Regions from separate parts of the Leclercia sp. W6 genome, predicted to be linked through region 3. Evidence: predicted binding sites of a transcription regulator. Region 3 holds the regulator's gene; each other region holds the start of a gene.
The links. The regulator CRP, encoded in region 3, controls carbon source genes, mostly activating them, when cyclic AMP is high. The targets are predictions, from matches to a motif close to ATGTGANNNNNNTCACAT.
Positions count from the first base shown of each region.

Region 1: epd (erythrose-4-phosphate dehydrogenase) is a predicted target of CRP. The motif match lies at 1,002-1,019, and genes of this name have one in related genera.
Region 2: cdd (cytidine deaminase) is a predicted target of CRP. The motif match lies at 5,770-5,787, and genes of this name have one in related genera.

Region 1 is NZ_CP031104.1:4,588,177-4,596,101, forward strand. It holds gene tkt (transketolase) at 1-865, shown strand, start outside; gene epd (erythrose-4-phosphate dehydrogenase) at 1,214-2,233, shown strand; gene pgk (phosphoglycerate kinase) at 2,283-3,446, shown strand; gene fbaA (class II fructose-bisphosphate aldolase) at 3,536-4,615, shown strand; gene DVA43_RS22635 (small-conductance mechanosensitive channel MscS) at 4,801-5,658, shown strand; gene argO (arginine exporter ArgO) at 5,800-6,435, shown strand; gene DVA43_RS22645 (oxidative stress defense protein) at 6,528-7,313, shown strand; gene argP (DNA-binding transcriptional regulator ArgP) at 7,371-7,925, opposite strand, start outside.
Region 2 is NZ_CP031104.1:459,385-467,309, reverse strand. It holds gene DVA43_RS02275 (Yip1 family protein) at 1-13, opposite strand, end outside; gene DVA43_RS02270 (hypothetical protein) at 163-429, shown strand; gene DVA43_RS02265 (DedA family protein) at 454-1,014, shown strand; gene DVA43_RS02260 (SDR family oxidoreductase) at 1,018-1,791, opposite strand; gene mdtQ (multidrug resistance outer membrane protein MdtQ) at 1,844-3,262, opposite strand; gene dusC (tRNA dihydrouridine(16) synthase DusC) at 3,460-4,392, opposite strand; gene DVA43_RS02245 (CidA/LrgA family protein) at 4,626-5,024, shown strand; gene DVA43_RS02240 (CidB/LrgB family autolysis modulator) at 5,021-5,716, shown strand; gene cdd (cytidine deaminase) at 5,845-6,729, shown strand; gene sanA (outer membrane permeability protein SanA) at 6,858-7,571, shown strand.
Region 3 is NZ_CP031104.1:4,082,121-4,090,045, forward strand. It holds gene DVA43_RS19905 (YccS/YhfK family putative transporter) at 1-1,693, opposite strand, end outside; gene crp (cAMP-activated global transcriptional regulator CRP) at 1,751-2,383, opposite strand; gene DVA43_RS19915 (OsmC family protein) at 2,693-3,097, shown strand; gene DVA43_RS19920 (phosphoribulokinase) at 3,188-4,057, opposite strand; gene DVA43_RS19925 (YheU family protein) at 4,088-4,306, opposite strand; gene DVA43_RS19930 (hydrolase) at 4,309-5,325, opposite strand; gene mdcA (malonate decarboxylase subunit alpha) at 5,613-7,268, shown strand; gene DVA43_RS19940 (triphosphoribosyl-dephospho-CoA synthase) at 7,268-7,925, shown strand, end outside.

The sequences.
Region 1 (7,925 bases), 510 kb from region 3:
CGGCGGCTCCGCTGACCTGGCGCCATCAAACCTGACTATCTGGTCTGGTTCTAAAGCGATCAACGAAGATACTGCCGGTAACTACATCCATTACGGTGTTCGTGAGTTCGGTATGACCGCGATTGCCAACGGTATCTCCCTGCACGGTGGTTTCCTGCCGTACACCTCCACCTTCCTGATGTTCGTGGAATATGCCCGTAACGCGGTGCGTATGGCTGCGCTGATGAAACAGCGTCAGGTGATGGTCTACACCCACGACTCTATCGGTCTGGGCGAAGATGGCCCGACCCACCAGCCGGTTGAGCAGGTTGCTTCCCTGCGTGTGACCCCGAACATGTCCACATGGCGTCCATGTGACCAGGTTGAATCTGCGGTAGCGTGGAAATATGGCGTTGAGCGTCAGGACGGCCCGACCGCGCTGATCCTCTCCCGTCAGAACCTGGCTCAGCAGGATCGTACCGAAGAGCAGCTGGCGAACATCGCTCGCGGTGGTTACGTGCTGAAAGATTGCGACGGTCAGCCGCAGGTGATCTTCATCGCAACCGGTTCTGAAGTTGAACTGGCTGTTGCCGCCTGGGATCAGCTGGCAGGCGAAGGCGTGAAAGCGCGCGTGGTCTCCATGCCATCTACCGATGCCTTCGACAAGCAGGACGCGGCTTACCGTGAATCCGTGCTGCCGAAAGCCGTTTCTGCCCGTGTGGCAATCGAAGCGGGTATCGCTGACTACTGGTTCAAATACGTGGGCCTGAACGGCGCTATCGTTGGCATGACCACCTTCGGTGAGTCTGCGCCAGCTGAGCAGCTGTTCGAAGAGTTCGGCTTCACCGTTGAGAACGTGGTCGCGAAAGCGAAAGAACTGCTGTAATCACGGTTGGGCCCGGCGGCGCGTAGCTTGCCGGGCCTACAAAATATTCAGGCCGGGCAGGCGTAAGCGTCACCCGGCTTTTTTGTGCATGTTATTCCTCAAAGATGTAATACCTCTGTAAATTATTCCACTTAAAATGTGATGTGTGTCATATAGCTGGCTTATTGATCTGGACGGTCATTCCCTTTATTCCGTGTTTCGCTTATTCTGGCTGAAGCGTTTCAGTCGATTAAACGTTCGACAAATGACCAATCAGTTGGAGTTTGTGACAGGCAAGGATTCCCCTCAGCGCGTTGCTGCATTACTCTGTCAGCCACCTCGTGTCAGGGAAAGCTTTGCAGGAGACTTATGACCGTACGCGTAGCGATTAATGGTTTCGGTCGCATCGGACGTAACGTGGTTCGTGCTTTATATGAATCCGGACGCCGGGCGGAAATTACCGTGGTGGCCATCAATGAACTGGCGGATGCCGCAGGCATGGCGCATTTATTGAAATATGACACCAGCCATGGACGCTTTGCCTGGGACGTTCGTCAGGAGAGAGAGCAACTGCTTGTCGGTGATGACGTGATCCGTGTGCTTCATGAGCGGACGATCGAAGCATTACCCTGGCGTGAACTGGGTGTAGATGTGGTTCTCGATTGTACCGGCGTCTACGGCAACCGCGAGCACGGCGAAGCCCATCTGGCGGCTGGCGCAAAAAAAGTGCTCTTTTCACATCCTGGCAGTAACGATCTCGATGCCACGGTGGTTTACGGCGTCAACCATCACGAGTTGCACGCAGAACACCGAATTGTCTCCAATGCCTCCTGTACCACCAACTGTATTATTCCGGTCATCAAACTGCTGGACGATGCCTACGGCATTGAGTCGGGTACGGTTACCACTATCCACTCAGCCATGCACGATCAGCAGGTCATTGACGCTTACCACCCGGACCTGCGACGCACTCGCGCGGCGAGTCAGTCGATTATCCCGGTGGACACCAAACTGGCGGCCGGTATTACCCGAATTTTCCCGCAGTTTGAAGATCGTTTTGAAGCTATCGCCGTCCGCGTACCTACCATCAACGTGACGGCGATCGACCTCAGTGTTACCGTAAAAAAACCGGTAAAAGCCTGTGAGGTCAACCTGTTGCTGCAAAAGGCGGCACAGCAAGCATTTCATGGTATAGTTGACTATACGGAATTACCGTTGGTCTCAGTAGATTTTAACCACGATCCGCATAGCGCTATTGTTGATGGCACCCAAACGCGAGTGAGTGGGGCGCACCTGATCAAAACGCTGGTCTGGTGTGATAATGAATGGGGCTTTGCTAACAGGATGCTCGACACCACGTTAGCCATGGCCGCACAAGGTTTCAGGTAAGACGCGTATTGCGTCTGCAAAACTTTAAGAATCAACGAGAGGATTCACCATGTCTGTAATTAAGATGACCGATCTGGATCTGGCAGGTAAACGCGTTTTCATCCGTGCGGATCTGAACGTACCGGTTAAAGATGGGAAAGTAACCAGCGACGCGCGTATCCGTGCATCACTGCCAACCATCGAACTGGCACTGAAGCAGGGTGCAAAAGTGATGGTAACCTCCCACCTGGGTCGTCCGACCGAAGGCGAGTACAACGAAGAATTCTCTCTGCTGCCGGTTGTTAATTACCTGAAAGACAAACTGTCCAGCCCGGTACGTCTGGTTAAAGACTACCTGGACGGCGTGGAAGTTGCTGAAGGTGAGCTGGTTGTTCTGGAAAACGTTCGCTTCAACAAAGGCGAGAAGAAAGACGACGAAACCCTGTCCAAAAAATACGCTGCACTGTGCGACGTATTCGTAATGGACGCCTTCGGTACCGCTCACCGTGCCCAGGCTTCTACCCACGGTATCGGTAAATTCGCCGACGTCGCTTGTGCAGGTCCTCTGCTGGCCGCTGAGCTGGATGCGCTGGGTAAAGCACTGAAAGAACCTGCTCGTCCGATGGTTGCTATCGTTGGTGGTTCTAAAGTTTCCACCAAACTGACCGTTCTGGACTCCCTGTCCAAAATCGCTGACCAGCTGATCGTTGGCGGTGGTATCGCTAACACCTTCGTTGCTGCCCAGGGCCACAACGTGGGTAAATCCCTGTACGAAGCAGACCTGGTTGACGAAGCGAAACGTCTGCTGAGCACCTGCGATATCCCGGTTCCAACTGACGTTCGCGTCGCGACCGAGTTCTCTGAAACCGCAACCGCAGAGCTGAAATCTGTTTCTGACATCAAAAATGAAGAGCAGATTCTGGACCTGGGCGACGCCTCTGCAGAGAAACTGGCTGAAATCCTGAAGAATGCAAAAACCATTCTGTGGAACGGTCCGGTTGGCGTGTTCGAATTCCCGAACTTCCGTAAAGGTACTGAAATCGTGGCTAACGCGATTGCAGACAGCGAAGCATTCTCCATTGCTGGCGGCGGTGACACCCTGGCAGCCATCGATCTGTTCGGTATTTCCGACAAGATCTCCTACATCTCCACTGGCGGCGGCGCATTCCTCGAATTCGTGGAAGGCAAAGTTCTGCCAGCAGTAGCCATGCTCGAAGAGCGCGCTAAGAAGTAAGCCATTTTAGGGCAGGGAAACCTGCCCAATTTTCAGCGCGCTTTTAAGAGCTCGCCCCTTTCCAAGGCCGAAGATACAGGACTCGCAACATGTCTAAAATTTTTGATTTCGTAAAACCTGGCGTGATCACTGGTGATGACGTTCAGAAAGTGTTCCAGGTAGCTAAAGAAAACAACTTTGCTCTGCCAGCAGTTAACTGCGTCGGTACCGACTCTATCAACGCCGTACTGGAAGCAGCAGCAAAAGTTAAAGCACCGGTAATCGTTCAGTTCTCTAACGGCGGTGCTGCGTTTATCGCAGGTAAAGGCGTGAAAACTGACGTTCCTCAGGGTGCTGCAATCCTGGGCGCAATCTCTGGCGCGCATCACGTTCACCAGATGGCTGAACACTACGGCGTTCCAGTAATCCTGCACACTGACCACTGCGCGAAGAAACTGCTGCCGTGGATCGACGGTCTGCTGGACGCGGGCGAAAAACACTTCGCTGCAACCGGTAAGCCACTGTTCTCTTCTCACATGATCGACCTGTCTGAAGAGTCTCTGGAAGAGAACATCGAGATCTGCTCTAAATACCTGGCGCGCATGGCCAAAATGGACATGACCCTGGAAATCGAACTGGGTTGCACCGGTGGCGAAGAAGACGGCGTGGACAACAGCCACATGGACGCTTCTGCTCTGTACACTCAGCCAGAAGACGTTGATTACGCTTACACCGAGCTGAGCAAAATCAGCCCACGTTTCACTATCGCGGCTTCCTTCGGTAACGTACACGGTGTGTACAAGCCAGGTAACGTGGTTCTGACCCCAACCATCCTGCGTGATTCTCAGGAATACGTTTCCAAGAAACACAACCTGCCGCACAACAGCCTGAACTTCGTCTTCCACGGCGGTTCCGGTTCTTCTGCTCAGGAAATCAAAGATTCCGTTAGCTACGGTGTTATCAAAATGAACATCGATACCGATACCCAATGGGCAACCTGGGACGGTATTCTGCAGTACTATAAAACTAACGAAGCTTACCTGCAGGGCCAGCTGGGCAACCCGAAAGGCGAAGACCAGCCGAACAAGAAATACTACGATCCACGCGTATGGCTGCGTGCAGCCCAGACCTCTATGGTGACGCGTCTGGAGCAGGCTTTCAAAGAGCTGAACGCGGTTGACGTTCTGTAATTTAAGCTGCTGACACCATCAAAAGCCCGCGTTAATCGCGGGCTTTTTTTATGTCTTTTCAACTGGCTATAGCGGCTGTTTTATGTGATCTGCTTGGCATATTGTGGGCTTTTTGTTTACCCTTTACACACTTGCTCCTCTCCGCATGGGGCGGATTTGTGTTTTATGTGCATAAGGAAAGATAAATGGAAGATCTCGGTGTTGTAGATAGCATCAATAACGCGGGCTCCTGGCTGGTGCGTAATCAGGCGTTGCTGTTGAGTTACGCGGTAAACATTGTGGCGGCCATCGCCATTATCATCATCGGTATGATTGTTGCGCGCATCATTTCTAATGCGGTCAACCGCGTGATGCGGGCGCGCCATATTGATGCCACGGTAGCAGACTTTCTCTCTGCGCTGGTGCGCTACGGCATCATCGCTTTTACCCTGATCGCGGCGCTTGGGCGTGTAGGGGTACAGACCGCGTCGGTAATCGCCGTACTCGGTGCCGCCGGTCTGGCTATTGGCCTGGCATTACAGGGCTCGCTGTCGAACCTGGCCGCCGGGGTGCTGCTGGTCACCTTCCGTCCGTTCCGCTCGGGCGAATATGTGGATCTGGGCGGCGTGGCCGGAACCGTGCTGCAGGTGCAGATCTTCTCGACCACCTTACGCACCGTTGACGGGCGTATCGTGGTGATCCCGAACGGTAAGATTATCGCCAATAACATCATCAACTTCTCACGTGAACCTGAGCGTCGTAATGAGTTCATTATTGGCGTAGCGTACGACTCGGATATCGACAAAGTGAAGCAGTTGCTCACCAATATTATCGAGTCTGATGAACGCATTCTGAAGGATCGCGACATGACCGTGCGTCTGAACGAACTGGGCGCTTCATCGATCAACTTTGTGGTGCGCGTCTGGAGCAAAAGTAGCGATCTGCAAAGCGTTTACTGGGATGTACTGGAGCGCATCAAGCGCGACTTTGATGCCAACGGCATCAGCTTCCCGTATCCGCAGATGGACGTGAACTTCAAACGGGTGAAAGAACCAGCGGAATAAGGTTTTTACCTTAACCCGGTGCGCACAATGCGTACCGGGTTTTATTAGCTTCCCTTATTGCCAATTAATATTATCCATTTCCTCTTATTATTCTCCCGCAGTATAGTCAGCCCCTAAGACACATTTTTGAGATTGGTTTCCATGTTATCTTTTTACATTCAGGGGCTTATGATTGGCGCGGCGATGATCCTGCCTCTCGGTCCGCAAAATGCCTTCGTCATGAATCAGGGCATTCGACGTCAATATCACATCATGATCGCGCTGCTCTGCGCACTAAGCGATATGCTGCTGATTTGTGCCGGGATTTTTGGCGGTAGCGCGCTGTTGATGCAGTCTCCCTGGCTGCTGGCACTGGTCACCTGGGGCGGCGTCGCCTTTCTGCTCTGGTATGGCTTTGGCGCCCTGAAAACGGCGCTGGGCAGCAATATTGAGCTGGCCAGCGCTGAAGTCATGAAGCAGGGGCGCTGGAAAATTATCGTCACCATGCTGGCGGTGACCTGGCTTAATCCGCACGTTTATCTCGATACGTTTGTGGTGCTGGGCAGCCTGGGAGGGCAGCTGGATGCTGAGCCGAGACGCTGGTTCGCGCTGGGTACCGTGAGCGCCTCCTTCCTCTGGTTCTTTGGTCTGGCGCTGCTCGCTGCATGGCTGGCACCCCGCCTGCGCACCGCCAAAGCCCAGCGCATTATTAACGGCCTGGTCGGCGTGGTGATGTGGTTTATTGCTTTCCAGCTGGCGAAAGAGGGGATTCATCACATTCGTGAACTATTCAACTAAGCGTTGTCTTATGGACATTCGGCCAGCAGTCGCTAAGCTTGCTGGCATGCGCCCTGTTACCTGGGCACTCTTCGCAACATGGAGGAATTAAAGTGAAGTTGAATGTAATTGCCCTGGCGGCATTAATGGGTTTTGGCGCAGTATCCGCTCAGGCCAGTGAACTGCCTGACAGCCCGCATATTGTCACTTCCGGAACCGCAAGCGTGGATGCAGTACCGGATATCGCTACCCTTGCCATTGAAGTCAACGTGGCGGCCAAAGATGCGGCCACCGCCAAGAAACAGGCAGACGATCGCGTTGCGCAATATCTCTCATTCCTTGAGCAGAATGGCATAGCGAAGAAAGATATCAATTCCGCTAACCTGCGCACCCAGCCAGATTACGACTATCAGAATGGCAAAAGCATCCTGAAAGGTTATCGCGCGGTACGTACCGTCGAAGTGACCTTACGTCAGCTGGATAAACTTAACTCTCTGCTCGATGGCGCGCTGAAAGCGGGTCTGAATGAGATCCGTTCGGTGTCCCTGGGCGTTGCGCAACCAGAGAAGTATAAAGACGAAGCGCGTAAAGCGGCGATTGATGACGCCCTGCATCAGGCGCAGCAGCTGGCTTCTGGCTTTAACAGCAAACTGGGGCCGGTATACAGCGTGCGTTACCACGTCTCTAACTACCAACCGAGCCCGATGGTGCGCATGATGAAAGCGGAAGCGGCGCCGGTCTCCGCGCAGGATACTTACGAGCAGCCAACGATTCAGTTCGACGATCAGGTTGATGTGGTGTTCCAGCTGGAGCCTGCACAGGGTCAGCAGCAGAGCCAGCAGACTCCACAGGTGCAGCAGCAAGTGCAGCAGCCTGATACTGCGACAAAAGCACCGTAATGGTTGTTTAGCAGTAATAAAAAGCCGGGTGAGCGTTAACGCGACCCGGCTTTTTTATTAGTCCTGGCGCAGGACCTTATGGCCGTGGGCCAGCAGCGCATCGGTAACGTTGCGCATCATCCGGCTTTCCGGCGCGAAGCGGTGCCAGTAGAGCATGCGGCGCTGGTGCAGGCCTGGCGTCAGGTCGATCAGTTCGCCGCTCTGTAGCTCTTTCTCGATCTGCAGATGCGGGATCATGCAGCAGGTTGTGCCCTGACGCGCCAGCTGCACGAAGGCCTCTGATGAGTTAACGATATGGCAGGGTACGCTGCCGGGCGGCAGGTCGAAGTTCTGCTGTAAAAACGCCTGATGCATATCATCGAGATGGTCAAACGCCACGGCGGGCGCTTTCAGCAGCGCCGCGCGGGTGACGCCATTCGGGAAGTAACGTTCAGCAAAGGCTTTGGAGGCGACGAAGAGATAATCCAGCGCCCCCAGCTGATCCACCAGGCAGCTTGGCAGCGCCTGAGGCTGGATACTGACCGCGCCCACCACTTCACCGCGACGCAGACGCTCCTGGGTGCGGGTTTCGTCTTCCACCTGCAAATTCAGCCGGATAGGCGAATCGGCCAG
Region 2 (7,925 bases), 1.3 Mb from region 3:
AGACATGGTTCATAACGCCCCCTTGTTGTCGGCCCGCTAGCGATAACTCAAGTATAATGCAGGCCTGAGATTATTTTTTGTACAGTATAAAAATGCAGCGGCAGGTTTGGGCGTCTGGTATATTACTCCCTGCTAAACAGCAGTTTACGGGAGAGATCTCTGATGGCGGAATTCATTTTTTTCCAGAAAGGAGAGCAAATCGCTGCGCTGGATAAGTCCGACCTGCAGGGTGCAAAAATGCTGGTTGAACAGGGATATAAAAAGCAGTTTGAAGAGGTGACTGCTCCTGACGGCCCGCAGGCGCTGGCGCGCTTTGCCGATATCAAAAAAGAAGAAGAGGTAGCGCCGTTTGCCTGGGCGACAGGTGCCCTGTTTTTTGGTCTGATCGTTCCTGTTTTAGGTTTCATCAGCTGGTTGTTCATGCGTTAACGTTTCCTGCGCTACGCTTAGCGTATGGATATTAATACTTTGATTGCACAGTATGGCTATGCCGCGCTGGTCGTTGGCAGCATAGCGGAAGGGGAAACTATCACTCTGCTAGGGGGTGTGGCGGCGCATCAGGGGCTGCTGCGTTTTCCGCTGGTCGTGGCCGCAGTAGCGCTGGGGGGCATGATCGGCGATCAGCTACTCTATCTGCTTGGCGTCCGGTTTGGTCCGTCGATCCTGCGGCGCTTTTCCCGCCATCAGAAGAAAATCAACCGCGCCCAGCAGCTGATCCAGCGCCACCCTTACCTTTTCGTGATCGGCACCCGCTTTATGTACGGTTTTCGCATCATCGGCCCGCTGCTGATCGGGGCCAGTCGCCTGCCGCCGAAAATTTTCCTGCCGCTGAACATTGTGGGCGCCATCATCTGGGCGCTGATATTCACTACCTTAGGCTACGTGGGCGGTGAAGTGCTGGAGCCCTGGCTGCACGCGCTGGACCAGCACCTGCGCCACTGGATCTGGCTGATTGTGGTGCTGGTGCTGGTTTTCGTGGTGCGCTGGTGGCTGAAACGCCGGGATCGCAGCTAAGGATTACTGCTCCGGTTTAAACTGTGGATTGCCCAGCATAAAGCCGCCATCGACGATAAATGACTGTCCGGTGGCGTAGCTGGCGTCGGTGTCACATAGCCAGGCGACCAGGCTGGCAATCTCTTTGGTATGCCCCGGCCTTGCCAGTGGAATGTTGGGCATGGAGCCGGGCTTCACTTCGCTGTCGTCCATGTCATTCATCGGCGTGGCAATGGCCCCCGGCGCCACGGCGTTCACCAGAATGTTATGGTGAACCAGCTCCATCGCCATCGACTTGGTCAGGCCGCCGAGGGCGTGTTTGGCTGAGGTGTAAGCGCTGGCCTCCGGCAGCGGCGTATGTTCATGCACCGAGGTGATATTGACGATACGTCCCCCCTCCCCCTGCTTTACCATCTGCCGGGCGGCGATCTGCGAACAGAGAAATGCCCCATCCACATCGACGCTAAAAATGGATCGCCACTGGTCATATTCCATCTCAAGAAACGGCGCTTTGGTCATCGCCCCGGCGTTATTGACCAGCACGTCAAGACGGCCAAAACGTTCAATCAACGTCTCGATGGCTTTCGCCCCGTCCGGCAACTGGCTGAGATCCAGATGGATGGCCTCTGCCCGCCGCCCGCGCGCCTCGATCTCGCGGCAGGTTTTCATCGCCCCTTCTTCATCCGAGTGCCAGGTCACGCCAATATCAAACCCACGCTCCGCCAGCATCAGCGCTGTGGTTTTGCCGATCCCCGAATCTGATGCCGTTACAATAGCCACACGATTGGTTGAACCCATACTCACCTCCAGAAAAGAAGACAAAGAAGTAAGTATAGTGACTTCTCATTTTTCACCCGTGCTTATAGCCGCCACCCAGCGCGGAGGTGAGTTGCAGGGTAGCATCGATGTACTGTCCCTGCAGCGTCAGCCCGGCGAGTTGTTCCTGCAGGGCGGGGATTCTGGCTTCGCTGACGCGCGAGCCTGCGATAATCCCGGCGTTGAAACGCGCCTGCGCCAGAGCCACTACCCGAGCCGCATCGGCTTCGACGCGCTGCTGATGTTTATTTTTCTCCATCAGCGTCTCAACGTTGCTTGCGCAGCGGGTCACCTGATTGACCGCCTCCACCACCGCTTTGTTGTAGTGAGCAATCGACAGATTGCTTTGCGCCTGGGCAATATCAAGATTCGCATTCAGGCGACCGCTGTCAAAAATGGGCAGGGTCAGACCGGCAGTGACGCCCATCTGCTGTGCCGAGGAGCGGAACAGATCGCTTAAGTGCAGCGCATCCTGTTGCAGGAAGGCCATCAGGTTCACGTCAGGATAGAAGGCCGCTTTCGCCGCATCCACCTCATGCAGGGAGGCTTCGATATACCAGTGCGCCTCCTGTAAATCTGGGCGACGAGCCAGTAATTCATAGCCCAGGGTCGACGGCAGGTTGCTCTCCACTGTTGGCAAGGCGTGCGGGGTCAGCGTCACCGTTGGGGAGTTGGTAAGCGCCGCCAGACGCGCCTCAATGGCTTTCATTTTGCCCTTCACTTCCGCCAGCCGTTCATCCGTTTTACTGGCGTTAATGTCGGTTTCCACCCCTTCTACAGAAGAGGTGATGCCATGCTGGTACAGCTCCCGGTCGGTACCGATAATATTGAGCTGCTCCTGTTTAATGGCGGCTAAGAGATGCCCGATGGCCGCCTGGGTTTGCCAGTCCCAGTAAAGACGCGCCACGCTGCTGGCAAGCAGTTGACGGGTCTGCTGCAGCTCCGCCTGTTGTGCGTTGACCTTCCCGATGCGGGCTTCAACCTGGGCGCGGTTTTTACCCCACAGATCCAGATCCCAGCCGGCGGTCAGGCCGAAGGTGCCGTTGGTGTACCAGGGGCCGGTGGTTCCAGCCGCCGGATCGGTTATCGCGAAGGGCCCCATCAGCCCTTCGGCTGACATTTTCTGGCGCTCTGCGTCGGCAGAGAAATTAACATCCGGGCCATCGGCAGCCATTGCCATTTTGGCCTGCGCTTCGGCAAGGGCGATGCGCTGACGGGCAAGGGTCATATCCGGCGCATCGGCCAGGGCTTTGGTAATCAGCGTATTTAATTCTGGATCGTGAAAATCTTCCCACCAGCTCTCTTTTGGCCACTCTCCGGCAGCCAGGCCGGTATCAATTTTCGCGGCGGGGATCTGTTGATTCAGCGAGGTTGCGGTATCGTGGCCCGGGGCGCAGGCAACAAGAAGCAGGGAGAGAGGCAAGCAGCAGAAATAAAAAATCGAACGATTCATGACGTTATTCACCAAAAAAAGAAGGGGGGCAAAATACGCCCGCTTCGCCTCCTTTGTTTAGGAATCGGTGGCAATCCACAATTTGTCATACCTTTACATATCCAGTAAAAACCCGGATACGCATCCCGTTTGCACACGTTGACCGTGTCGTTCGGCGCCACAATGCGCGCCGCAAAAACGTGATGCTGACCGTGCTGCTATTTCGCCTGAATCACCCGGGCAATATCCGCCGAGCTTTGCAGAGTACGGATCTCCTGAAACAGCGCCAGGGCTTCGTCATACTCTTTGCGCAGATAGCTTAGCCACTGCTTGATACGCGCCACATGATACAGGCCGGTGTCGCCCTGCTTTTCGAGGCGGGAGTACTTCTTCAGCAGCGTCACCACCTCCGGCCACGGCATACGCGGCTCGTTGTATTTAATCACCCGGCTGAGGTTTGGCACGTTGAGCGCCCCGCGCCCGATCATAATGGCATTGCAGCCGGTCTCCTGCATGCAGGCCAGCGCGCTCTCGCGATCCCAGATTTCGCCGTTGGCCACCACCGGGATAGTCAGCCGCTTGCGTATCTCGCCGATGGCCTGCCAGTTAATGCGCTCGGTTTTGTAACCATCTTCTTTGGTGCGGCCATGAACCACCAGCTCGCTGGCGCCCGCCTGCTGTACCGCATCGGCAATTTCAAACTGCCTGTCGCCGCTGTCCCAACCGAGGCGAACCTTTACCGTCACCGGCAGATGGGAGGGCACCGCCTCGCGCATCGCTTTCGCGCCGCGGTAGATCAGCTCAGGATCTTTCAGCAGCGTGGCGCCACCGCCGCTGCCGTTAACCATTTTTGACGGACAGCCGCAGTTCAGATCCACGCCCCAGGAGCCCAGCTCGACGGCGCGGGCGGCGTTTTCCGCCAGCCACTCGGGATATTGTCCCAGTAGTTGGATCCGCACCAGGGTGCCGGAGGGGGTGCGGCTCTGGTGATGCAGTTCCGGGCAGAGTCTGTAAAACGATTTTACCGGCAACAACATATCCACCACCCGCAGGAACTCGGTGATGCAATGGTCATAATCGTTAACGTCGGTCAGCAGCTCACGCACCAGCGAATCGAGCACGCCTTCCATCGGTGCCAGTAATACACGCATATCAGTATCCGTAAAAAAAGAGGCGCTATGGTATCTGCTCTGTGTAATGGTGGAAAGCCCTGTTTAAGGGCTCATGGAACCGGGCTGATTTATAATGTTTTTACCCTTCTGGCTGGGGGAATGCCCGAGGTTCCGAATGGGAATGTCTGGTATGCTCAAAAGTCATGATGTGATCCGTAGCACGTTTCCGGTTTTAATTGTATGATGAATGCGTTCCATTAAGGGCTTCCACCATGAATAAAACACTGATCGTTATCTGGCAATACCTGCGCGCCTTCATCCTGATTTATGCCTGCCTCTATGCAGGTATCTTTCTCGCCTCCCTGCTGCCGATCACCATTCCCGGCAGTATTATCGGCATGCTGATCCTGTTTGTGCTGCTTGCGCTGCAAATCCTTCCGGCAAACTGGGTCAAGCCAGGCTGCTCGATACTGATCCGCTATATGGCCCTTCTGTTCGTCCCCATCGGTGTGGGCGTGATGCAGTATTACGATCTGCTGAGCGCGCAGTTTGGCCCGATCTTCGTCTCCTGCACCATCAGTACGCTGGTGGTGTTTTTAGTGGTGAGCTGGAGCACCCATCTGGCACATGGGGAGCGTAAAGTGATTGGACAGAAAGGACAGAAAAAATGATGGCTAATATCTGGTGGTCGCTGCCGCTCACCGTGGCAGTCTTCTTCGCCGCACGTAAGCTGGCGGTGCGCCTGAAGTTCCCGCTGCTTAATCCCCTGCTGGTGGCGATGGTCGTGATCATCCCTTTCCTGCTGTTAACCGGCATCCCTTACGATCACTATTTCCAGGGCAGCAAAGTCCTCAACGATCTGCTCCAGCCTGCGGTGGTCGCGCTGGCGTTTCCGCTGTATGAACAGCTGCACCAGATCCGCGCCCGCTGGAAGTCGATTATTACCATCTGCCTGGTGGGTAGCGTGGTGGCGATGATCACCGGCACCTCGGTGGCGTTGCTGATGGGGGCAACACCGGAAATTGCCGCCTCCATTCTGCCTAAATCGGTCACCACCCCGATTGCCATGGCGGTGGGCGGCAGTCTCGGCGGCATCCCGGCGATCAGCGCCGTGTGCGTCATTTATGTCGGTATTCTGGGTGCGGTATTAGGCCATACGCTGCTGAACGCCATGCGCATCCGCACCAAATCTGCCCGTGGTCTGGCGATGGGCACCGCCTCACACGCCCTCGGCACCGCCCGCTGTGCGGAGCTGGATTACCAGGAAGGTGCCTTCAGTTCGCTGGCGCTGGTGATCTGCGGGATTTTGACCTCGCTCATCGCCCCGTTCCTGTTCCCGATCATTCTGGCGGTGGTGGGCTAAAATTTGCGACGCGTCGCGCATTTTTAATCTGATTTTCATAAGTTGCACACATAATGAGATCTAAATCACATATAAAGCCCCAGCGGCTCCGTACACTACCGATCCATTAACCTTTATGAGGCAACGCCATGCATCCACGTTTTCAATCAGCTTTTGCCGAGCTAGCAGAGAATTTGCAGTCAGCCCTGGCCCCGGTTCTGGCGGATGCACACTTCCCCGCCCTGCTGACGGCTGAACAGGTCGCCGCACTGAAACGTGCCACGGATCTGGATGATGACGCACTGGCCTTTGCGCTTCTGCCGCTGGCGGCGGCCTGCGCCCGCGCTGACCTTTCCCATTTCAACGTCGGCGCCATTGCCCGCGGCGTGAGCGGCACCTGGTACTTCGGTGGCAATATGGAGTTTCTCGGCGCCACCATGCAGCAGACCGTGCATGCGGAACAGAGCGCCATCAGCCACGCCTGGCTGCGTGGTGAAAAATCCCTGCAAGCGATCACCGTCAACTACACCCCGTGCGGCCACTGCCGTCAGTTTATGAACGAGCTTAACAGCGGTTTACAGCTGCGCATCAACCTGCCGGGCCGTGCCCAGCATACCCTGGCGGATTACCTGCCGGATGCGTTCGGACCGAAAGATCTTGAGATCAAATCGCTGCTGATGGACGAGCAGGACCACGGTTATGCCGTGAGCGGAGATGAACTGACCCAGGCTGCTATTCTTGCCGCCAATAAAGCACACGCGCCATACAGCAACGCGCCGAGCGGCGTGGCGCTGGAGTGTCGTGACGGGCGAATCTTTACCGGCAGCTATGCCGAGAATGCCGCCTTTAACCCGACGCTGCCGCCGTTACAGGGTGCGCTGAACCTGCTCAGCCTTAACGGTTACGACTACCCGGATATCCAGCGCGCCATTCTGGCGGAAAAAGCCGATGCACCGCTGATCCAGTGGGATGCTACCGCGGCCACGCTGCGTGCACTGGGTTGTAGCAACATTGATCGTGTCCTGCTGGGCTAAGCGTATGATGCGGGCAGCCATGCCCGCACAACTGATGAAAATCCCCTCAATTAAATCGCCCTTTCTTGCGCTTACCAGACGGGTAAAGTAGCCTGAGTGAAATTTCACCTTTGGTAAGAGTCATCTGTATGTTAAAGCGCGTGTTTTACAGCCTGGTTGTCCTGATCGGCATCGTGCTGTTGACTGCGCTGGGCCTCGACCGCTGGATGAGCTGGAAAACGGCTCCTTATATCTTTGATGACCTTCAGGATCTGCCCTACCGGCAGGTCGGCGTGGTGCTGGGCACCGCCAAGTATTACCGCACCGGGGTGATCAACCAGTATTACCGTTACCGCATTCAGGGAGCGCTCAACGCCTATAACAGTGGCAAAGTGAATTATCTGCTGCTGAGCGGTGACAATGCGCTCCAGAGCTATAACGAGCCGGTCACCATGCGTAAGGATTTGATTGCCGCAGGGGTTGATCCAGCCGATATCGTGCTCGACTATGCCGGTTTCAGAACCCTCGATTCGATTGTTCGCACCCGTAAGGTGTTTGATACCAACGATTTCATCATCATCACGCAACGCTTCCACTGCGAACGCGCGCTGTTTATCGCCCTGCATATGGGCATTCAGGCCCAGTGCTATGCCGTCCCGTCACCAAAAGATATGCTCACCGTGCGGGTACGCGAGTTTGGCGCACGCCTGGGGGCGCTGGCGGATCTCTACATCTTTAAACGCGAACCACGCTTCTTAGGCCCGCTGGTGCCAATCCCGACGATGACAGAAGTCCCGGCCGATGCCCAGGGTTATCCGGCGGTCACCCCAGAACAGCTGCTTGAGATGCAGAAGAAGAAGTAACCCCCGCCGGGTGGCGGCTTCGCCTTACCCGGCCTACAAAACCAAGAACCAAAAAACAAAAACCAAAATTCAGCGATGAAGAAATTCAAAGGCAAATAAAAGGCTTACAGCGGCTGTCTGGTCCGGCTGAAAATCGCCGAAGCGTTTCCGGAAGGCCGGGGCGAGGCGCATGGACGCGCCGAGAGGGCATAGCCTGCAGGGATGCAGGCTGGTGCCCGACCCGAAAGCCTGAAGGAATAAGCTGAGGGCATCGCGAAGCGGCGATTTTCTTGCCGGGAGCCGGGATTGTTAAGGGGGCGGCGATAGCCCCCTTAACACGTTCACCGGTGACGCGTTGAACAGAGAAGCAGCGAA
Region 3 (7,925 bases):
CCTGCATCGCCTGGTTGAGGGAGTTGAACAGCGCATTGTGCGCCTGATTGACCTTCATGCGCTGCCAGGCCAGCGGCGTGGGTTGCGGATCGTCGCTGAGGATCAGGCGGATGGCTTCCTGATCGGCCTCCAGCGCGTCGTGAGCGTTCTGCCGCAGCAATCCGCTCTGCCACTGCGGCCACAGCCAGACCATGCCGCCAAAGGCAATCAGGCAGCCAATCAGCGTATCGGCCAACCGGGCGATAATAAACTGCTCACCGTTGAGCGTAATCAGTTGCAGGCTGTACACCGCGGTCAGCGTAAAGCCCACGGTCGCCCAGCCGTAGCTCTTGCGAATGATCAGGTAGCTTACCAGCGTCACCAGCAGCATCCCCGCCAGGGTATAGCCTTCCGGGACGTGTAAGTGCAGGGTGATCCCCGCAATAATCAGCCCCGCCATCGTGCCGCCCGCCCGGTGGAGGATGCGCACCCGCGTGGCGCTGTAGCCGTTTTGCGTCACCAGCAGCACGGTCATTAAGATCCAGTAAGGCTTAGGCAGGTGCAGCGCCATCCCCATCAGGCTGGCGATACTCAGCATCACGCTGATACGGGCCGCATTGCGCAGGGCGGCAGACTTCAGCGACAGATAGCTTCTCAGGGCGGGGATCAGCGGCAGGCGTTTCTGCTTGTCTGCCATCAGGTCGCGGGGGTAGAGCGGGCGCTGAGTGCGGAGCACACGGGCAATACGGCTGAAGTGCCAGGCGCAGAACTGGCCCACCGGGTTATCCGGATGCTGGCGGGCGATTTTCTCCAGCGCGCCGAGCTGCTTGTCCATAGTGAAACGGGTGGGGTAGCGATGATAGAGAATGTCGTCAGCCAACACCCGTAGCCGGGCGGCGACGGTCTGTGCGTTCCAGCGGATCACCGCTTCGGCGTGACTGCGCTCCACCAGCTTTTGCACCTCCTGCGGATGATGCAGGCTGACGGAGATATGCTCCTGCAGATCCAGCCCCACCTGGAAGGTACGCAGCAGACGTTTGTATTCATGATTCCTGTTTGCCGCCAGCATATGCAGCTGCTGGTAGCACTGACTAATCAGGTCCACCACCTTCTGCTGGCGTGCCAGCAGCGGCGGCAGTGATTTTTCCGGGTCGGTATGCTGGGTCAGCAGGGTGTATTTCGCTTCGCAGTAATCGGCCAGCTGGCGGTAGAGCACGCTCAGGGATTCACGCAGCGGCTGCTCCCGCCACAGCCAGAACCAGAACCAGTTAAACAGACCGTACCAGAGTGTCCCCAGGGCGTAGATCAGCAGCGGCGCCCAGATCGGCATATTTCCCGCCAGACTGAGGGTAAAGATGGCCGCAATCAGCGAGGCGGGCAGCAGGCGGGCGTGCAGAGCGCTGATCTCCGCCGTGACCCCTAACGTCATCGCCAGGGCAGTCAGAATGAGGGGCAGCGGAATATCGCGCGCCAGCAGCAATTGCACGGCAAGACTACAGCCGGCAAACAAGCAGCCGCCAATCATCAGGCGTTTAAAAAAGCGTTTATGGGGCGTGTCGAGACCCGCAATGTTGCAGCAGGCGGGAACGAGAGAAAACAGAAGGCCGTATTGCAGGTAACCGAGAACTAAACCCACAGCCACAGGGAGACACAGCACCAGGGTTTGCCGCAGTGCGTAGTTAACTTCCGGGTGGTAAATGAGCCTGCGCCACATGGGTGAGAGAGACAAAAACGGCGTGTCATCGTGCGATGCCACGCCGTCTGAGCGGAATTAACGTGTTCCGTAAACCACGATGGTTTTACCGTGGGCGGAAATCAGATTCTGATCTTCCAGCATTTTCAAAATACGGCCCACTGTCTCACGGGAGCAACCGACGATCTGACCAATTTCCTGACGGGTAATTTTAATTTGCATACCGTCCGGGTGGGTCATGGCGTCTGGCTGTTTCGCCAGGTTCAGCAGCGTCTGAGCGATACGGCCCGTTACGTCCAGGAAGGCGAGGTTGCCCACTTTCTCGGAAGTAACCTGCAGACGGCGAGCCATCTGCGAAGAGAGGCGCATCAGGATATCCGGGTTAACCTGGATCAGCTGGCGGAACTTTTTATAAGAGATCTCAGCCACTTCACACGCGGTTTTCGCACGGACCCAGGCGCTACGCTCCTGACCTTCTTCAAACAGGCCCAGTTCACCGATAAAGTCTCCCTGATTCAGGTAAGAGAGGATCATCTCTTTGCCTTCTTCATCTTTGATCAGCACTGCCACTGAGCCTTTGACGATGTAATACAACGTTTCCGCTTTTTCACCCTGGTGAATCAGCGTGCTCTTCGATGGGTACTTATGAATGTGGCAATGAGACAAGAACCATTCGAGAGTCGGGTCTGTTTGCGGTTTGCCAAGCACCATGCGCTGTTATCCTCTGTTATAAGCTGGCTCCAGAGTCTGGCTCTGTACCTGTACTCTGGGGTTGCAATCGTATTCTTTCCCCTGCCTGGGGTCTGGCTGTCACACTGATTAGCAGCCTGTAATGTGTGATGTCCTCTGCATACATGTGCAACGTCAATGTATTACTGTAGCATCTCGACTGTTTTAGCATAGCTTTTGCCGCGTGTCTCCTGGTGTCTCGCTTCAGCTTGATGCAGGTCGACTTCCGTTGCCAGAATTGTTACTGGCGCGTAATCTGACAAGAAAAATGCAATCCTGGAGTGAGTTAAAATGCAAGCACGTGTGAAATGGGTTGAAGGTTTAACGTTTCTCGGTGAGTCCGCGTCGGGGCACCAGATTCTGATGGATGGCAACTCCGGTGATAAAGCACCCAGCCCGATGGAAGTGGTTCTGATGGCGGCGGGAGGATGCAGCGCTATCGACGTGGTATCGATTCTGCAAAAAGGGCGTCACGATGTGACCGACTGCGAAGTGAAACTGACCTCAGAGCGTCGGGATGAAGCGCCGCGTCTCTTCACCCATATCAACCTGCATTTCGTGGTGACCGGCAAAGCGCTGAAAGATGCTGCGGTATCCCGCGCGGTGGATCTCTCTGCGGAGAAGTACTGCTCCGTGGCGCTGATGCTGGAGAAAGCGGTCAATATTACCCATTCGTATGAAGTGATCGAGGCGTAAGTCCTGGATCAAACGCCGGGCGGCACTTCGTTTGCCCGGCCTACAGAACCTTGTAGGCCCGGTAAGCGTAGCGCCACCGGGCAACACGCCTCAATCGATCTTCTTCCCTTCCATTAACCGCTGCACCAGCGGCGTCATGATTAACTCCATCGCCAGCCCCATCTTCCCGCCCGGCACCACCAGCGTATTGATGTGTGAAATAAACGAACCCTGCAGCATCGCCAGCAGCCAGGGGTAATCGATATTGTCCAGATTGCGGAAATGGATCACCACAAAGCTCTCATCCAGCGACGGGATGCCTTTAGCGGCAAAGGGGTTAGAGGTGTCCACGGTCGGGACGCGCTGGAAGTTAATATGGGTGCGGGAAAACTGCGGCGTCAGGAAGTTGATGTAATCCTCCATGGAGCGAACCACCGAATCCATCACCGCCTCGCGGGAATGGCCGCGCTCGCTGGTATCCCGCGTCAGCTTCTGGATCCACTCCAGGTTTACAATGGGTACGACGCCCACCAGCAGATCGACATGGCGCGCCACGTCATGGTGCGGCGTAACGACCCCGCCGTGCAGACCTTCATAAAACAGCACATCCGTGGGTTCTGGCAGCGGCTGCCAGGGAGTGAAAGTGCCCGGAACCTGGTTCCAGGGTACCGCCTCGTCATAGGTATGCAGGTATTTGCGCGACTGGCCAGTGCCGCTTCGACCGTACTCTGCAAAGGTCTGCTCCAGCAGGCCAAAGTCGTTAGCATCGGGGCCAAAGTAGCTGATATGTTTGCCTAAATCACGGGCCTTGCGGATGGCCATATCCATCTCAGGGCGGGTGTAGCGGTGAAAGCTGTCGCCTTCCACTTCCGCGGCACGCAGATGCAGTTGCGAGAAGATCTTACGAAAGGCGAGGCTGGTGGTGGTGGTACCCGCACCACTCGATCCTGTGACGGCGATAACCGGATGTCTGGCGGACATAGCAACTCCCTGAGTGGAAAGATGTCGCGGTTAACCGCGAAATTGATTGCGAGGCATGATGTTGACGGTTTCGTGCAGCTCGGACCATACGACCAGCACCTCACCGCTTTGCAGCTGGCGCCTGACGTCAGCGACCTTCTGCTCAAGCGAACGTTCCTCTTCACCATAATCGGTGCCTTCGCGTAACACAAAACTTTCAATCAGATTATCCAGCGTTTCGGGAGCCAGATCTTGCCAGGGAATAATCATGTTTATTTTTCCAGATAGGGGGTCAGCCAGTCCGGGATACGTGTCTCCAGCCACATCTGTGGTCGGCGCAGCGTTCCGCTGATAAAGCCCACGTGTCCGCCATGTTCGGTCAGCTGATACTGTACGTTTGCCGGTAAATGTTCCGGCGCCGGAATCGAATGATGATCCATAAACGGATCGTCTTTCGCATGAATGATCAGCGTAGGCCGGGTGATTTGATTCAGCAATGGCATGGCGCTGCACTGACGATAGTAGTCAATCGCATCGGCAAAACCGTGAATTTTCGCGGTGATCAGATCGTCAAATTCACGAATGCGCCGCATGCGCTTGAGCTGCTCGAGGTTTATCGGCAGCGAGCCCGGATAGGCCTTCAGTTTACGTGAGGCGTTGCCTTTCAGCAGGTTAAGCAGGTAGCGCTGATACACGCGCGAAAAGCCCTTATCCATATGATAGCTGCACTGTTCCAGCATAAACGGGGCAGAGACGATGACGGCGGCATCCAGCGGGATCGTGTCCCCCTCTTTCGCCAGCAGGCAGGCGAGCATGTTTCCCCCCAGCGAATAGCCCACCGCAGCGGTGGGGGCCGGGCCGTGAGTCTCCGCCAGCCAGCGCAGGAACCAGGTGCCATCTTCTGTTTCGCCGGAGTGATAGATGCGTTTCTGGCGATTGGGTTCGCCGCTACAGCCTCTGAAATGCATCACCACGCCCAGCCAGCCGCGCGCTTTTGCCGCCTGAATCAGGCCGTGAGCATAGGGGCTGTGCAGGCTGCCCTCCAGACCATGAAAGACCACCAGCCGGGGTTTGTGCTGTGCCTTAGAGGGATCTTCACTCCATGCCAGATCCACAAAGTCATCATCCGGCAGGTCGAGTCGCTGCCAGACGGGAGTAAAAAGCACTTTACGGCGGATGAGACGCGGCAGCATGGTTTGCAGATGGCGGTTCGACAGGCCCCGCATAGGGACAAAGGTCGCGCTCTCGTCGGGCGTAAAGTTAAATTCAGATGGGATTGTCTGCGTCATAACGGTGTGATGTTAATTCTTCTCAATCGTTCACTATACCTTCCGAATCGGCTCCTGTTTATAAAAAGCCACGCGATTGCGCGAACGCCTCTCCTCACAGCGCCCTTTTTTGGCCCGTAGCCTGTTGTTTAACAACGTCAAATGATCCCGATCACAATTAATTGCCTTCTTTATTACTCTCAGGCTAACGATTCTGTTCCAGGCTTAATTGATGCCTTTATCACCAGGGTGCAGACTTAACTCAACGTTAAGCAAATCTAAAGATGTGCTGAATCAGGAGGTTAACAATGTTATCAGGGCAAACGCCAGCCCGGAACTGGAATACGCGTCGCACTGAAAAAGCGCGCCGCCTGGCTTCCGTCCCGGTGCAGGGCAAGGTACTGCCAACAGGCGACCTCGTCGCTATGCTGGAAAAACTGATCGCCCCAGGCGACAAAGTCGTACTGGAAGGCAATAACCAGAAGCAGGCGGATTTCCTTTCCCGCTCGCTGGCCGAGGTGAACCCTCAGGTCGTTCACGATCTGCATATGATTATGCCGAGCGTGGGCCGCAGCGAACACCTGGATATCTTTGAAAAAGGCATCGCCCGCAAGCTCGACTTCTCCTTCTCCGGTACCCAGAGCCTGCGTATTTCGCAGCTGCTGGAGGATGGCCAGCTGGAGATCGGTGCGATCCATACCTACATCGAACTCTACTCCCGCCTCTATGTCGATCTGTCGCCGAACGTGGCGCTGATTGCCGGGTTTAAAGCGGACCGTAAAGGTAACCTCTATACCGGTGCCAGCACCGAGGACACCCCGGCGCTGGTAGAAGCTGCTGCCTTCCACGACGGCATCGTCATCGCCCAGGTGAACGAACTGGTGGACGACGAGTGTGACCTGCCGCGCGTGGATATCCCCGGCTCCTGGATTGATTTCGTGGTCGTCGCCGACAAGCCGTTCTTCATTGAACCGCTCTTCACCCGCGACCCGCGCCTGATCAAACAGGAACATATCCTGATGGCGATGATGGCCATCAAGGGCATTTATGCGGAACACCAGGTGCAGTCCCTGAACCACGGGATTGGCTTCAACACCGCGGCGATTGAGCTGCTGCTGCCTACCTACGGCGAACAGCTCGGACTCAAAGGCAAAATCTGTAAACACTGGACCCTGAACCCGCATCCGACGCTGATCCCGGCGATTGAGAGCGGCTGGGTGGAGAGCGTGCACTGCTTCGGCGGTGAGCTGGGGATGGAAGAGTACATTCGTGCCCGTCCGGATATCTTCTTTACCGGTGCCGATGGCTCCATGCGCTCTAACCGCGCCTTCTGTCAGCTGGCAGGCCAGTACGCGGTCGATATGTTTATCGGCTCAACCCTGCAGGTGGATGGTTACGCCAACTCCTCTACCGTGACCCGCGGCCGTCTTTCCGGCTTCGGCGGCGCGCCTAACATGGGCCATGACCCGCACGGTCGTCGTCATGCCACCCCGGCCTGGCTGAACATGATCACCGAGCCCGACCCGATGCAGCGCGGTAAGAAACTGGTCGTGCAGATGGTCGAAACCTTCCAGGCGGGCGTGAAGCCGACCTTCGTCGAAAAACTCGATGCGGTTGATGTGGCGAAAGCCTCCGGTATGCCGCTGGCACCGGTCATGATCTACGGCGATGACGTCACCCACGTGCTGACGGAAGAGGGGATTGCTTACCTCTACCGGGCGAAAGATCTGGAAGAGCGTCGCGCCATGGTCGCTGCGGTCGCAGGTATCACCGATATCGGCCTGGGTGTGGACGCTAAACGCGTCGCCGAGCTGCGCCAGAGCGGCAAAGTGCTCTACCCGGAAGATATGGGCATTCGCCGCACCGACGCCACCCGCTCGCTGCTGGCGGCGGGCAGCGTCTCTGACCTGGTTGAATGGTCCGGCGGTCTCTACAACCCACCTGCGAAATTCCGGAGCTGGTAATGAAACTTCTGCCCCGGATCCAGGTTGAAGGCGGTGCCGAATGGCTGGCGCGAACCGCCACGCAGTGTCTGATTGACGAAGCGCGACTTAGCCCGAAACCCGGTCTGGTGGACAGTCGGGGGAACGGCGCGCACCACGATCTCTCGCTCGCGCTGATGGAGCGCTCGGCGCACAGCCTGACCCCTACGTTTCAGGCGCTGGCGCTGCAAAGCTGGCAGCGTCCGGCCGATATCGCGCTACGGCAGACCGTGGGTCGGCTGGGGCGCGAAGGCGAGCAGCAGATGATGGCTGCCACCGGCGGGGTGAATACCCACCGTGGCGCTATCTGGGCGCTGGGATTGTTAGTCAGCGCCGTGGCGATGCATGGCGGCAGCGCAACAGCGCAGTCGGTTGCCGACACCGCCGCGCAGCTGGCGAAATTGCCGGATGACGCCGCGCCGAAAGTGTTCAGCAAAGGGCTGCGCGCCACCCACCGTTATCGGGTGCCGGGCGCGCGCGAAGAGGCGCAGCAGGCGTTTCCGCACATTATGCAGCGGGCGTTGCCGCAGCTTCGCCTGAGCCGTCTTAACGGCAGTAGCGAAGCCCATGCCCGGCTCGATGCGCTGATGGCGATCATGACCTCATTAACCGATACCTGCGTGCTTTCCCGCGCCGGAA